Methylibium petroleiphilum PM1: one gene and its partner. The protein of the gene in region 1 interacts with the protein of each later gene in a pairwise test. Links are inferred from orthologs where the notes say so. Each region holds a gene or a part of one and is shown on either strand. Other genes may lie near its edges.

Evidence for each region. Proteins that work in one complex are often made in the same cells at the same time.
Region 2: the proteins of MPE_RS16610 (region 1) and ndk interact in binary tests that used the Escherichia coli proteins (3 or more experiments, as listed by UniProt). The link is inferred for Methylibium petroleiphilum PM1 from one-to-one orthologs.

What each region holds. Positions count from the first base shown.
Region 1 is NC_008825.1:3,495,576-3,502,920, forward strand. Bases 2,714-5,419 are described here. They hold MPE_RS16610 (5-formyltetrahydrofolate cyclo-ligase), read right to left. Parts: upstream 4,520-5,419; coding sequence 3,908-4,519; downstream 2,714-3,907. Other genes in these bases: MPE_RS16600 (polyphosphate kinase 2 family protein), read right to left, coding at 2,714-3,023; MPE_RS16605 (OmpW/AlkL family protein), read left to right, coding at 3,223-3,813; MPE_RS16615 (TfoX/Sxy family protein), read left to right, coding at 4,621-5,019; MPE_RS16620 (DUF2917 domain-containing protein), read right to left, coding at 5,042-5,323. Outside these bases: ahcY (adenosylhomocysteinase), read left to right, coding at 1-439; MPE_RS16590 (TlyA family RNA methyltransferase), read left to right, coding at 537-1,319; metF (methylenetetrahydrofolate reductase [NAD(P)H]), read left to right, coding at 1,316-2,176; more of MPE_RS16600, read right to left, coding at 2,193-2,713; MPE_RS16625 (LysR family transcriptional regulator), read left to right, coding at 5,431-6,396; MPE_RS16630 (lytic transglycosylase domain-containing protein), read left to right, coding at 6,490-7,345. UniProt on the Escherichia coli protein: Involved in the removal of 5-formyltetrahydrofolate.
Region 2 is NC_008825.1:2,139,098-2,145,672, forward strand. Bases 2,099-5,044 are described here. They hold ndk (nucleoside-diphosphate kinase), read right to left. Parts: upstream 3,812-5,044; coding sequence 3,386-3,811; downstream 2,099-3,385. Other genes in these bases: pilW (type IV pilus biogenesis/stability protein PilW), read right to left, coding at 2,099-2,157; rlmN (dual-specificity RNA methyltransferase RlmN), read right to left, coding at 2,154-3,338; MPE_RS10100 (pseudouridine synthase), read right to left, coding at 3,892-5,044. Also shown: ispG (flavodoxin-dependent (E)-4-hydroxy-3-methylbut-2-enyl-diphosphate synthase), read right to left, coding at 1-420; MPE_RS10080 (helix-turn-helix domain-containing protein), read right to left, coding at 417-1,331; more of pilW, read right to left, coding at 1,324-2,098; more of MPE_RS10100, read right to left, coding at 5,045-5,952; SMC-Scp complex subunit ScpB, read right to left, coding at 5,949-6,575. UniProt on the Escherichia coli protein: Major role in the synthesis of nucleoside triphosphates other than ATP. The ATP gamma phosphate is transferred to the NDP beta phosphate via a ping-pong mechanism, using a phosphorylated active-site intermediate.

The DNA of each region.
Region 1 (7,345 bases):
CATGGCGGCGATGAAGGACGAGGCCATCGTCTGCAACATCGGCCACTTCGACAACGAGATCGACGTCGCGTCGCTCGAGAAGCTGAAGTGGGACGAGATCAAGCCGCAGGTCGACCACGTCGTCTTCCCGGACGGCAAGAAGATCACGCTGCTGGCCAAGGGCCGTCTGGTCAACCTGGGCTGCGCCACCGGCCACCCGAGCTTCGTGATGAGCTCGTCGTTCGCCAACCAGACCATCGCGCAGATCGAGCTCTTCACGAAGAGCGCCGACTACCAGGTCGGCAAGGTCTATGTGCTGCCCAAGCACCTGGACGAGAAGGTGGCGCGCCTGCACCTGAAGAAGGTCGGCGCGATGCTGACCGAGCTCACCGACGAGCAGGCTGCGTACATCGGTGTCAGCAAGTCCGGTCCGTACAAGGCCGACACCTATCGGTATTGACACCCACCCCCGTTGCGGCTGCGCCGCTCCCCCTCGAAGGGGGCGACGCTGGCGGGCCGGCGGAGCCGGACCCGCGGCGTCCACTCGGTTCTATCTCATGCCAAGAGTTGATCAGTTGATTGTCCAGCGTGGGCTTGCGCCGACGCGTTCGGCGGCGCAGCGGTTGATCGACCGTGGCGCGGTCGAGCGGCGCGCGGCGGTCGACTGGGTGCGGCTGCGCAAATCCGGCGAGGACCTGCCGGAGGCCACCGAGCTGCGCATCACCGACGACGCCGAACTGCGCTGGGTGTCGCGCGCCGGGCTCAAGCTCGACGGCGCGCTGGCGCAGTGCGGCCTGGCGGTGACCGGCGTGACCGCGCTCGACGTCGGCCAGAGCACCGGCGGCTTCACCGAGGTGCTGCTGGCGCACGGCGCGGCGCACGTGGTGGGCGTCGATGTCGGTCGCGGCCAGCTGCATCCCTCGCTGCGCGGGCATGCGCAGGTCACCGTCCTCGAAGGCATCAACGCCCGCGGCCTGACGCGCGAGGCGCTGGGCGCGGCCATGCCGGCCGGCGGCTTCGGCCTGGTCGTCGCCGACCTGAGCTTCATCCCGCTGACCACCGTGCTGCCGGCACTGGTGCCGCTGCTCGCGGCCGACGGCCACCTGCTCGCGCTGGTCAAGCCGCAGTTCGAGCTGCAGCCCAAGGACATCGGCAAGGGCGGTCTGGTGAAGAGCGCCGCCTCCTACGCCGAGGTGCAGCGCAAGTTGCGGGCCACCTGCGGCGAACTGGGCCTGGACGTGACGGCGTGGCTGGACAGCGTGGTTGCCGGCGGCGACGGGAACCGCGAATTTTTCATCTGTGCCGTGCCCGCGGGCCGGCCGCTGGAGTCAGACACATGAGCGACACACCCTCCCTGAGGCTGCCGGTGCCGGTGAGCTTCGAGTTCTTCCCGCCCAACACCGAGGCCGGCAGCGAGAAGCTGAAGACCGTGGTGCGCGAGCTGGGCAGCGCGGCCCCCGAGTTCTTCAGCGTGACCTACGGTGCCGGCGGCTCGACGCGGGATCGCACGCTGTCGACGGTGCGCGACATTGCCGCGCTGGGCTTCGAGGCGGCGCCGCACCTGTCGTGCGTCGGCTCGACGCGCGTCGGCATCGCCGAGATCCTGGGCACCTACCGCGCGCAAAACATCCGCCGCCTGGTCGCGCTGCGCGGCGACCTGCCGAGCGGCACCGCGACGGCCGGCGAGTTCCGCTACGCGAACGAGCTGATCGCCTTCGTGCGCGAGACCCAGGGAACCGACCTGCGCATCGAGGTGGCCGCCTACCCCGAGTACCACCCTCAGCAGCGCTATGCGCGGCGCGACCTGCAGCACTTCGCCAACAAGATGAAGGCCGGCGCCGACGCGGCGATCACGCAGTTCTTCTACAACCCCGACGCCTACTTCCATTTCCTCGACGAGGTGCGCGCGCTGGGTGTCGACGCGCCGATCGTGCCGGGCATCATGCCGTTCCACAACTACGCGCGCATCGCGCAGTTCGCGATGCGCGACGGCATCGAGATCCCGCGCTGGGTGGCCCTGAAGATGGAGGGCTACATGGACGACGCCGCGTCGATCCGCGCCTTCGGCATCGAGGTGGTGTCGCGGCTGTGCGAGCGGCTGATCGCCGGCGGCGCACCGGCCATCCACTTCTACACGCTCAACCAGTCGGCGCTGACGCTGGAGGTCTGCCGCCGGCTCGCGTCGGCGCGCGCTTGATACGCGCGCGACGCGCTCAGACCACGCGCACCGCCGCCGGGTCGAAGTCGGGCTTCGGCGGCTTGAGCTTCATGCCGGCCAGCGCCTGCGCGACCAGCGTCGCGATCATCAGGTTGCGGTTGCTCTTGCTGTCGGCCGGCACCACGTGCCAGGGCGCGCAGGCGGTCGAGGTGGCCGCCAGCGCGGTCTCGTAGGCGGCCAGGTAGGCCTTCCACTTCTCGCGCGTCTCGAGGTCGCCGACCTGGAATTTCCAGCGCTTGGCGGGGTCGTCCAGACGCGCCTGCAGCCGTTCGCGCTGCTCGTCCTTCGAGATGTGCAGGAAGCACTTGACGATGGTCGTGCCGCTGTCGTGCAGCAGGCGCTCGAAGGCATTGATGTGGGCCAGCCGACGCTGGCGCTCGGCGGCGTCGATCCAGCCTTCGACGAAGGGCACCAGCACGTCTTCGTAATGGCTGCGATTGAACACCACCACCTCGCCGGCCCGCGGTGCCACCGCATGCACGCGCCACAGGAAGTCGTGCGCGCGCTCCACCTCGGTGGGCGCCTTGAAGGCCGCCACGCGCACGCCGAGCGGGCTGCACTGGCGGAACACAGAGCGCGCGGTGCCGTCCTTGCCCGAAGTGTCCATGCCCTGCAGCACCAGCAGCAGCTTGGGTGGCCGGCCGGCACTGCCGTTGGCGTAGAGCAGGTCCTGCAGGCGGTCGATCTCGATCGCCAGTTCGGCGAGCCGCGCATCGTCGGCCTCGCGGCTGCTGCTGGCGGCCGGCCGCGCGCCGGGGTCGATGTCCTTGAGCCGCAGCTTGCGGCCGACGCGGTAGGTCTTCAGGTAGGCGGTCGAGCGGGCCATCGCGACTCCTGGGAAGGCGGTGCGGCGACTGTAGCGCCGCGTGCACACCGCGACGCGCGAGGTTGATCTGCCTCAGAAAGCCGCGGCGGCTCCAACGCTGCGCGACCGCGCGCTTGAGCCAACGCAAGCCGCGGCGTCCCGCCACGCACTGCAATGCACGGGCGGGAAGCTCCCCGTGCATTCCGGAGTGAAGCTCATCATGAAGAAGAAGATCCTCGCCGCCCTCGCCCTCGCCGCCCTCGGTGGCGCCGCGACCGCCGCGCCGACCGGCGGCGACTGGCTGGTGCGCGTGCGCGCGCTGCACCTCGACCCGGCCAACAAGGACAGCACTGGCGTCGGCCTGGCCATCGACAGCAAGACCTTCCCCGAACTCGACATCAGCTACTTCTTCACGCCGAACTGGGCCGCCGAACTGGTGCTGACCTATCCGCAGAAGCAGGACGTGAGTGCCTCCGGCACGCGCATCGGCAGCCTCAAGCACCTGCCCCCGACGCTGTCACTGCAGTACCACTTCCTGCCCGGCGCGGCGGTCCAGCCCTACCTCGGCGCGGGCATCAACTACACGCGCTTCTCGTCGGTCGACCTACCGGCGCCGTTCAGCATCGAGAAGAACAGCGTGGGCCTGGCGGTGGGTGCCGGCGTGGACGTGCCGCTCGGCGACCGGCTGGTGCTGAACGTGGACGTGAAGAAGGTGCAGATCCGCACCGACGTGTCGGCCGCAGGGGTGAAGGCGGGGACCTTCAAGGTCGACCCGGTGCTGTTCGGCGTGGGGCTCGGCTGGCGGTTCTGAGCACCCCCAGGGCTGGTCTGCACCCAGCCCGCCCCCCCGCGGGGGCCAGGGAAACTTGGGGCGGCCCGGCGTTTCCTTGAGAGGCGGCGCGCGATCAGTCCTCGCGCGACCAGGCGACACCGTCCTCGGTGAGCATGGCGTCGAGCGGGATGTCGTGCGGCTCACCCTCGAGCCAGTCGATGTAGCCGTGCCGGTAGCCGATGCCGACGGTGAATGGCCGCGGCTCCAGTGCCGCCAGCGTGCGGTCGTAGAAGCCGCCGCCGTAGCCGAGCCGCAGGCCCTTCGGGCCGAAGCCGACGCAGGGCACCAGCAACAACGTCGGCATCACGAGGTCGGTGCCCTTGGGCTTCGGGATGTCGTAGGCATCCTCCTCCATCGGGCAGCCGGGGTACCACTGGTGGAAGCGCAGTTGCTTGGTCTGGCGGTTCATCACCGGCAGGCCGATCCGGCGCGGCGGACCCTCGCCGGTGCCGTGTCCGGCGCCCTCGGTCCAGCGGTGCAGCGACGGCAGGGGATCGAACTCGCCCTTGATGGCCCAGTAGGCGCCGATCGTGACGTCCTCCCGCTGCGTGAGCCACACCCGCAGCACGCCCTGCAACTGTTCGGCGCGCTCCAGGCGATCGGTCAGGCTCTGCCGCTCGGCCTGCAGCATGCGACGCAGTTGCGCCTTGTCCGGCCGGCTCATCGGGTCGTAGGGCAGGGTCATGGGCGGGTCCGTGGCGGGCTGGCGCGGCGTGTCATCGAGGCAGCCCGGATTTTGCCCCGCAGGATGGCCTGCGCCTCAAGGTCGCTGCCTACACTGTGGCAATGACCCCACCCCGCGACGAATTTGCGGCGCACTGCGTCGAGTTGCTGTCCTCCGTGGGACCGGCGCATGCGAAGCGCATGTTCGGCGGCCACGGCCTCTACCTCGACGGGCTGATGATCGGCCTGATCGCCGCCGATCAGCTCTACCTCAAGACCGACGCGCAGACGCTGCCGCAGTGGCGAGACGCCGGCGGGCGAGCCTTCGTCTACGAAAGTTCACGCGACGGCGTGGTGCGGACCGCCACCATGAGTTACTGGACGCCGCCCGACGAGGCGACCGAGTCACCCGATGCGCTGCGGCCCTGGGCCCGGCTGGCGCTGGAGGCGGCGTTGCGCGCCCAGGCGGCGAGGGTCCGCAAGCCCGCTGCCGCACCACGCCGCCGCAAGCCGGCCAGGTAGGCGGGCGCGTTCGCCAGAGGCCTCAGGCCGCCGGCTCTTCCAGCACCTCGAAACTGGCCACTGACCAACCCTCGGCCAGCACCTCGGTGCCGGCCGGCAGTCGCAGGCTCTGGCCGGCCGCGAGCCACCAGTCTTCCGGGATCTGCCCGCCGAGGCGGCCCTCGGCGGTCACCCAGAGCCGGCCTTCGCGCAGCCGCAGCCAGCGGGTGTTGCGGGCCGCCTGCAGGCGCAGCGTCTGGCCTCGGACCAGCCGCCAGACGGGGTCGACCCGGCCCATCGATTCTTGCGATTGCTGCATGCTCATGTCGCGCTCCATCGGACCCTGCATTGGTGGTTCCATGCGTCATATCATCGTGAAGAACCAGCCCACGATCCAATGAGATCGCGGCCCCTCATTGATAACATACACGCATGAATACCTCACGCCAGCGCCCGCTCGCCGTCGGTCCGATCCGCGCCTTCGAGGCGGTGGCGCGCCACCTCAGCTTCCGTGCCGCGGCCGAGGAGTTGCACCTCACGCAGCCGGCCATCAGCCGCCAGATCCAGTCGCTGGAGGACGAGGTCGGCAGCTCGCTGTTCACACGCGGCACGCGCAGCGTCGCCCTCACCGGCGACGGTGTCGCGCTGCTCGCCGCGGTGACGCCGGCGCTGGAGCGGCTCGATGCCGGCGTGCGCCAGATCCGCAGCGCGCGCGGCCGGCGCGGCGTGAACCTCAACACCTTTCCGTCGTTCGCCTCGCTGTGGCTGCTGCCGCGCATCGAGGCCTACCAGCGCGACCACCCCGACCTCGACATCCGCATCGACGCCAACGACCGGCTGGCCGACCTGGACGACCCCGAGGTCGAGATCGTGATCCGCTACTGCAGCGCGCAGCGTGCCCCGGCCGGCGCCGTGCGGCTGTTCGGCGAGACGCTGACGCCGGTAGCGAGCCCGCGCCTGCTGGAGCAGGCCGCGAGCAGCGCCGCGCCGCCGCTGCGCACACCGGCCGATTTGGCGCTGCACACGCTGCTGGAGGAAGACAGCCTGCAGGCGAGCACCCAGTTCGTCAGCTGGCGGCACTGGCTGGCGGTGCAGGCCCTGCCCGCGCTGGAGCCGCGACGCTGGATCTACCTGAACTTCACCTACCAGCAGGTGCAGGCTGCGCTGGCCGGCCAGGGCATCGCGCTGGCCCGGCTGGCGCTGGTCGACGAATCGCTGGCGCGCGGCGAGCTGGTGGAACCCTTCGGGCCGGCCTTCCGCACCCGCAGCCCCTACAGCTACTGGCTGATCATCGCCGGCAGCAAGCGCGACCGTGCGGAGGTCCAACGCTTCGCGAGCTGGGTGCAGGCGCAGGGCGCGTCGACGCGCCAGGCCATCGGCGAGACCGAGTTCGATTGACCCTGCGCTCGGCAGCATGTCAGATGCACGCGCCCGGTGACTGCGTAAAATTCGAGCGGAACCGAAGCCCATCGTGACGGCTCCCTCCGTGGCATGACCCTGCAGACCCCGACACCCCTCCGCTGCCACATCCTGCTCCGCGCGGTCGCACTTGCCGCGATCACCGGGGCCCTGGCCTTGCCCTCCGCGCCGGTCGCCGCGCAGACCACCAACGACACGGTTCTCGAAGCCCGCGAGGCGCTGCGCAAGCGCGACAAGCCGCGCCTGGCGGCCACGCGTGCGGCGGCACTGGCCGCGAACCACCCGCTCGCGATGTGGCCCGACTACTGGGAGCTCGGCAACCGCCTCGCCGATGCACAGCAGGACGAACTGAATGCCTTCTATGCGCGCTGGCCGGGCACCTATGTCGAGGACCGGCTGCGCAACGACTGGCTGCTCGAGCTGGGCCGCCGTCGCGACTGGGGCAACTTCCGCGCGGAATACCCGCGCTTCAAGCTCGACGACGATCGCGAGGTGCGCTGCTACGCGCTGCTGACGCGGCACCTCGATGGCCAGGACGTGACGGACGACGCCCGCGCCGCCTGGTTCGCGCAACGCGATGCCGACGACGGCTGCGCGCTGCTGGCCAGCACGCTGTTCGATGCCAAGCGGATCGGCCGCGACGACGTCTGGCGCAAGACGCGGCTGGCGGTCGAGGCCAACCGCCCCCGCATGGCCCGCCAGGCCGCCGCGCTGCTGGGCGACGACATGGCCAATGCGGTCAGCGAACTGAACGACAACCCGCAGCGCTACCTGACGCGCAAGGCCGCGACGCAGGGCCGCGGTGCCAGCGAGCTGACCGCGCTGGCGCTGATCCGCAGCGCCGCGAACGACCCCGACGTGGCGGCCACCGCGATGAACGATCGCTGGGCCGCGCGGCTGCCGGCCGACCTGTCCGCGTGGGTGTGGG
Region 2 (6,575 bases), 1.4 Mb from region 1 along the record:
GCCCACGTTGCCGGGATTGATGCGGTACTTCGACAGCGCGGCCGCGCAGTCCGGGAACTCGGTCAGCAGGCGGTGGCCGTTGTAGTGGAAATCGCCGATCAGCGGCACCGAGATGCCCATGCGGTCTAGCTGCTCGCGCACGTGCGGCACGGCCTGCGCCGCCTCCGGCGTGTTGACCGTGATGCGCACCAACTCCGAGCCCGCCAACGCCAGCTCCTTGACCTGGATCGCAGTCTCGATCGCATTCACCGTGTCGGTGTTGGTCATGGACTGCACGCGCACCGGGGCGTCGCCACCGACCGTCACGACATTGCTGCCCCAGACGACACGCGCCTGCAGCGAACGGCGCGCGGCAGGCTGCGCCACGTCGATCGCTTCGGCGTCACTGCGGGTCCCTGTGGACGCTACTGGCCTGTTCATTTCAGCTCCAAGCGCGCGACGTTGTCGCGCGTCGACTCGCTCAATGCGACCGGCTGGCCGCGGAAAACGATCTGGGTGGCTTCGGCATTTCCCACGGTCACGCGCAGCGGGAGCGGGCCGTCCAGACCCGCCGCCTCGCCGGCCGCCAGCGTGCGCGACAGCAGCACCTGCCCCTTCGCATCACGCACCTCGACCCAGGATTCCGCCACCGCCCGCATGGTCAGCAGGCCGCCGGCCGCGGATGCCGAGGCTGCGGTGCCGACCGGGGCCGAGAACACCGTGTCGATCACGGCCGAACCGGGTGCTGCAGCCTCGGCCTCGGACGACCCGACGGCCGACGCTCCCGCCAGCGCGGGCGATGCCGACTCGGGCGCGATCGACGTCGTCGAGGACACGGCAACGCCTGTATCGATCGGGTTGCTGGCGGCGATCTCCGGGACTGCCGAGGCGCTTGGATCGGTCGGCAGCAGCCGACCCACCCAGCCCACGGGCAGCAGGTAGACGGCCACCGCTGCCAGCACCAGGACGGCGGCCGCGATCAGCGGTGGGCTGAGGAAGCGCTGCCACTCGTCACCGTCGCTCGGCACGCCGCGATCGTGGAAGGGCTGGTTGAGGCCCCGCGCCACGTGATCGAGCCCCCGGCCGGCCGACGCGGCCGTAGGCAGGAGCGACAGCACCGGCTCGGCATCGATTTTCAGTGCGCGGCACATGCTCTGCGCCAGCGCACGCGCGAAAGTGGCATCGGGCAGCTGTTCTGGGTGGTCGTTCTCGATCGCCTCCAGCTTCTGCGGCGAGACCTTCAGCGAGGCTGCGAGCACCGCGAGGTGCATCCCTTGCGATTCGCGCGCCGCGCGCAGCAGCTTCCCGGCCGTCGTGGCCGGCGGGCCGGCGTCGACCGTCCCCTCACTCATCGAACATCCCCCGCTCGAACGACGCCGCCTCGCGCGACGTGGGGTAGCTCGCACGCAGCTGGTTGCCCAGATCGCGAACGCCCTGCGGATTGGCCAGGCGGTTCTCGATGCGGGCGGCGAGCCACAGCGTCTCGGCGCTGCGCAACTCGGCGTTGTTGTTGACGCGGCGCACGTAGAAGCGCGCCCGCTCGTACTCGCCACGTCGGTACAGCACGTCGGCCAGGTTCATCGCGATCGCCGGGTTGGCCGGCTCGAGTTCGTAGGCGCGCTTGAGCGTCAGCTCGGCCAGGTCCAGCTGGCCGGCGCGTGCCTCGCAGATCCCCTGCACCAGGAAAGTCCGGTTCGGGGTGCGGTACTGCGGCGTCGCCACGGCGCGCTCGAACAGCTTTCCCGCCTCCGGGTAGCGGCCACGCTGGCACAGGAACCAGCCGTAGTTGTGCATCACGTCGCCGTCGGTGGATGCCAGCTGCAGTGCGCGCTTGAAACTGTCCTCGGCCTTCTGCTCCTCGCCCAGCGCGGCCAGTACCAGGCCTTGCAGGTTCAGCGCCTGCGGCAGATTGGGGTCGGCGGCCAGCGCCAGCTTCACCTCCGACAGGGCATTGTCGAAACGCCCCTCGGAGAAATAGGCCCCCGCAAGGTCGAGGCGGATGCGCGCGCGCTTCGCCGAGTCGGACTCCTCGTCCGTGCCGGCACCGGCGGTGGAACTGCTGCGGCCGAAGTCGTTGGGCCGGCCCTGCGCCTGGGCAACGCTCCAGACCGCGCCACACAACAGCGTCGCCAGCAGCAGTCCTCGCATCGCGTCCCTCACCCATCCGTCCCGCATCATCGTGTCGTCTCCGTGGCTGAACCTGATGGTGCAGCGTCGGCCCGGCGCTGCACCGCGCTGTCGATCGGCCGGATGGCGATCGGCGCACGCCGCATCCGTGCCTGCGCATTGGTGCGGTCCTGTACCTCGCCGGCCAGTTGGCCGCAGGCGGCGTCGATGTCATCGCCGCGAGTCCGTCGCACCGTGGTGACCAGACCCCCGTCGACCAGCAGCTGCGCGAAGGCCTGCACGCGCGCCACTGACGAACGCGTCAGCCCCGAGGCCGGGAACGGGTTGAACGGGATGAGGTTGATCTTGCAGGGCACGCGCCCCACCGGCCCGCGTTCGCCCACCAGGCGCAACAGTTCGCGCGCCTGCGCCTCACTGTCGTTGACGCCGTCGAGCATGCAGTACTCGAAGGTGATGAAGTCGCGCGGCGCCGCCTCGAGGTAGCGCTGGCAGGCCTCGAGCAGCTCTGCGATCGGGTACTTGCGGTTGAGCGGCACGAGATCGTCGCGCAGCGCGTCGGTCGGCGCATGCAGCGACACTGCCAGAGCCACCGGACAGTCCTCGCGCAGGCGGTCGATCATCGGCACCACACCGGAGGTCGATACCGTGACACGGCGACGCGACAGGCCGTAGCCGTGATCGTCGAGCATCACGCGCAGCGCCGGCAACAGCGCGGCGTAGTTCTGCAGCGGCTCACCCATGCCCATCATCACGACGTTGCTGATGACGCGCTCGGTCGTGCCCAGCCGTGCGCGCAGCTGGTGCTCGGCATGCCAGAGCTGGGCAACGATCTCGCCGGTCGACAGGTTGCGACTGAAGCCCTGGTGACCGGTCGAGCAGAAGCGGCAACCGACCGCGCAACCGGCCTGCGACGAGATGCACAACGTGCCGCGATCGTTCTCGGGGATGAACACCGTCTCGACGGCATTGCCGCCGCCGACGTCGAACAGCCACTTGACCGTGCCGTCGGCCGACACGTGCTCGCTCAGCACTGCGAGTGGCCGGACCACCGCCCGCCCCGCCAGCTTCTCGCGCAGCGACTTCGCCAGATCGGACATCTGAGCGAAGTCGCTCTGGCCCTTCTGGTGGATCCAGCGGAACAGCTGAGTGGCGCGAAAACGCTTCTCGCCGAGCTGCTCGCAGAAAGCGGCCAGCGCGTCGAGATCGAATTCGAGCAGGTTGGCCGCAGTCATGGCATGCACCGATCGGACCGTCGGGGCGCCAGGCGCCCCGCAGTCGTTCAGCGGCTGTAGACGTTCATGCCCGGGAAGAAGAACGCCACCTCGACCGCGGCGGTCTCCGGCGCGTCCGAGCCGTGCACGGCATTGGCGTCGATGCTGTCGGCGAAGTCGGCACGGATGGTGCCCTTCTCGGCCTTCTTCGGGTCCGTCGCGCCCATCAGCTCGCGGTTCTTGGCGATCGCGCCCTCGCCTTCCAGCGCCTGGATCATCACCGGGCCCGAGATCATGAACTCGACCAGGTCCTTGAAGAAAGGCCGGGCCTTGTGCACGGCGTAGAACTGCTCGGCCTCGCCGCGCGACAGGTGAACCAGCTTGGCCGCCACGATCTTCAGGCCCGCGCCCTCGAAACGGGCATAGATCTGACCGATCACGTTCTTGGCAACGGCGTCAGGCTTGATGATGGACAAGGTGCGTTCGATCGCCATATTTATTCTCCGGAATCAATGATTTAGCAGAACCTTGAATTGTAGCGCTTGAGGTCGGCGCCTCGATGTCGCTCGCAGCCTCAGCGGCGCGGTCCGCGGCCCCCACCGCCGCCCCCACGACCCCCCTGGCCTCCGCGCCCACCCCCACCGCCCCGCTTGCCGCCGGCCTTGTTGAAGTAGGCATCGGCGCCGATGTAGCCCACCGAGGTCTGCATCGGATCGGGCTGCTTCGGCCCGCCCTTCCTGGCGCCCGGCTCGGGCTGGTGCGCATCGTGCCGGCCGAAGCCGGCATTGATGCGCTGAGAGCCCTTGACGAAGCGCTTGTCGAAGGTCTGTTCCAGCGGATTCGGAATGGTTCCGGGCGGGCCGCCGGCGTCGTGATCCGACTGCGAGCCACCATGCCCGAAGCCCTGGGCTGCGCCGCGGCGCGGGCCCTTCGCAAAGCGACGGTCGAAGGTCTGCTCCAGCGGATTGGGGATGCGGCCGAAGTCTTCCTCTCCAGCGCCGTCGGTGTCGGGTGCGGCCTCGCCGAACCGCGATTCACGCGGCTCGCGGCGCGGGCCGCGCTCGCCGCCGCCCTGGCCCTGCGCGCGGGCCCCGCCCTGCTGCGGCCCGCGCGCGTTGCGCTCGGGCTTGCCGTTGCGACCGTTGTTGCGCCGTTGTTCGCGGTTGCCCTGAGCGTCGCGCGACTCGCTTTGCGCCGCTGCGCCACGGTTGCCGCTGGCCAGCTGGCGGATCGCGCGCAGGTCCTGGTCGTCGAGCTCGACCCAGACGCCGCGCTTGAGGCCGCGCGGCAGCACCACAGTGCCGTAGCGAATGCGGATCAGACGGCTCACGGCCAGGCCGACCTTGTCGAACAGCTTGCGCACCTCACGGTTGCGCCCTTCGGTGATGACCACGCGGTACCAGCGGTTCGCGCCTTCGCCACCGCCCTCCTCGATGCTCTTGAAGCCGGCGGTCTGACCGTCGATCTCCACGCCCTCGAGCAGCTTCGCGCGCTGCTCCTCGTTCAGGCTGCCGAGCACGCGCACCGCGTACTCGCGCTCGACGCCGAAGCGGGGATGCATCAGCTGGTTCGCCAGTTCACCCGAGTTGGTGAACAGCAGCAGGCCCTCGGTGTTGATATCCAGGCGACCGACGGACTGCCACTTGCCCTGCTGAAGGCGCGGCAGACGGCGAAACACCGTGGGACGCCCTTCCGGGTCGTTCAGCGTGACCACTTCGCCGGTCGGCTTGTGATAGGCCAGCAGCCGCGCCGGGCCCGGCTGGATGCGCAGACGCACCGGCTTGCCGTCGACGGCGATGCGGTCGCCGTAGGAGATGCGCATGCCCACATGGGCCACCTCGTCGTTGACCGTGACCTTGCCGTCGAGAATGAACTGTTCCATGTCGCGGCGCGAACCGATGCCCGACTGCGCCAGCACCTTGTGCAGCTTGGGCGCCTCGGGCTCGGGGCGCAGCACGCGCTTGGTCGACTGCTCGACGCTGGCCTCATCGTCCGGCTCGGGTGGCTCGGCGTCGTAGGCACCCGACAGCACTTCCTCGAAGCGCTCCACCACCAGCGCCGGATCGAGCGCCGGTCGCGGTGCCTGCGGCGGGCGTTCGGCGCCGGGCTCGGCCGAGCCATCGGCGCCCGCAGCCTCGCCGCCTTCACGGCCGGCGCGGTCCTTGCGGCCTCGGCGCCGGTTGCGGCCACGACGGCTGCGCTCGACCGATTCGTCGCCGGCCGCAGCCCCCGATTCGCCGGATCCGGCCACTTCGGTCGGTTCGCTGTCGGCGGCTGTTCCTTCGGCCGCTTCCGCGGCAGCCGGCGCCGAGACCGGTACAGGTCGCTCGATCGGAGCCGGTCGGGACTCGGCCGCCGCCGGCGCATCAGCCGCCACGGGCGACGCGACGGCATCGGACGACTCCGCGACAGCCACATCGGCCTTGGGCTTGCGCCGCCGCGGGGTCTTCGGTGCCGCTGTGTCCGCATCGGCTTCGACGGCCGCCGTCACCTCCACGGCTGCCGTGCTCGCGGCCGCTGGCGTCGCCGCCTTGCGCGTGCGTCGCTTGACCGGCGCTGCAGCGGCGCTGTCGTCGCCGGTGTGCGGCGTGGCATCGGGCTGCGTATCGCTGGGCGGAGTGTCGTTCGAATTCATGTCTGGGGTTCCGTGCCGGCGTCGGCCGGCGGCGTGGGAAGTTCTGCGGTCGAGGAGAGAGCCTCCGATGCAGCCATGGGGATGGCTGCGTCGACAGCCTCGTCGTCGTCCGAGGCCGCTTCGTCCGAAGCCTCGAGCGGCTCCGGCGGAATGGCATCGAGGCCCTGCTGCGGAAGCCCGGGATCGCCCTCCCCCGGCAAGGCCGCATCGATGGCGACATCGAGTAGCGATACCTGGCCCGGCAAGGCGTCGACGAGCATCGTCACCGCTGGCGCGCCGTCGAGGGCGGGCAACTGCTCGAGCGTGGCGAGGCCGAGGTCGTCGAGGAACTGCCGCGTCGTCGCGAACAGCGCCGGCCGCCCCGGCGTTTCGCGGTGGCCGATCGCCTCGATCCAGCCGCGGTCCTCGAGCTGCTTGAGCAACTGGCTGTTGACGGTGACGCCGCGGATGTCCTCGATGTCGCCGCGCGTCACGGGCTGGCGGTAGGCAATGATTGCCAGCGTCTCGAGCGTCGCGCGGGTGTAGCGCGGCGGCTTCTCGGGGTGCAGGCGATCGAGGTACTCACGCAGCTCCGGACGGCTCTGGAAACGCCAGCCATTGGCCACCGCCACGAGCTCGACGCC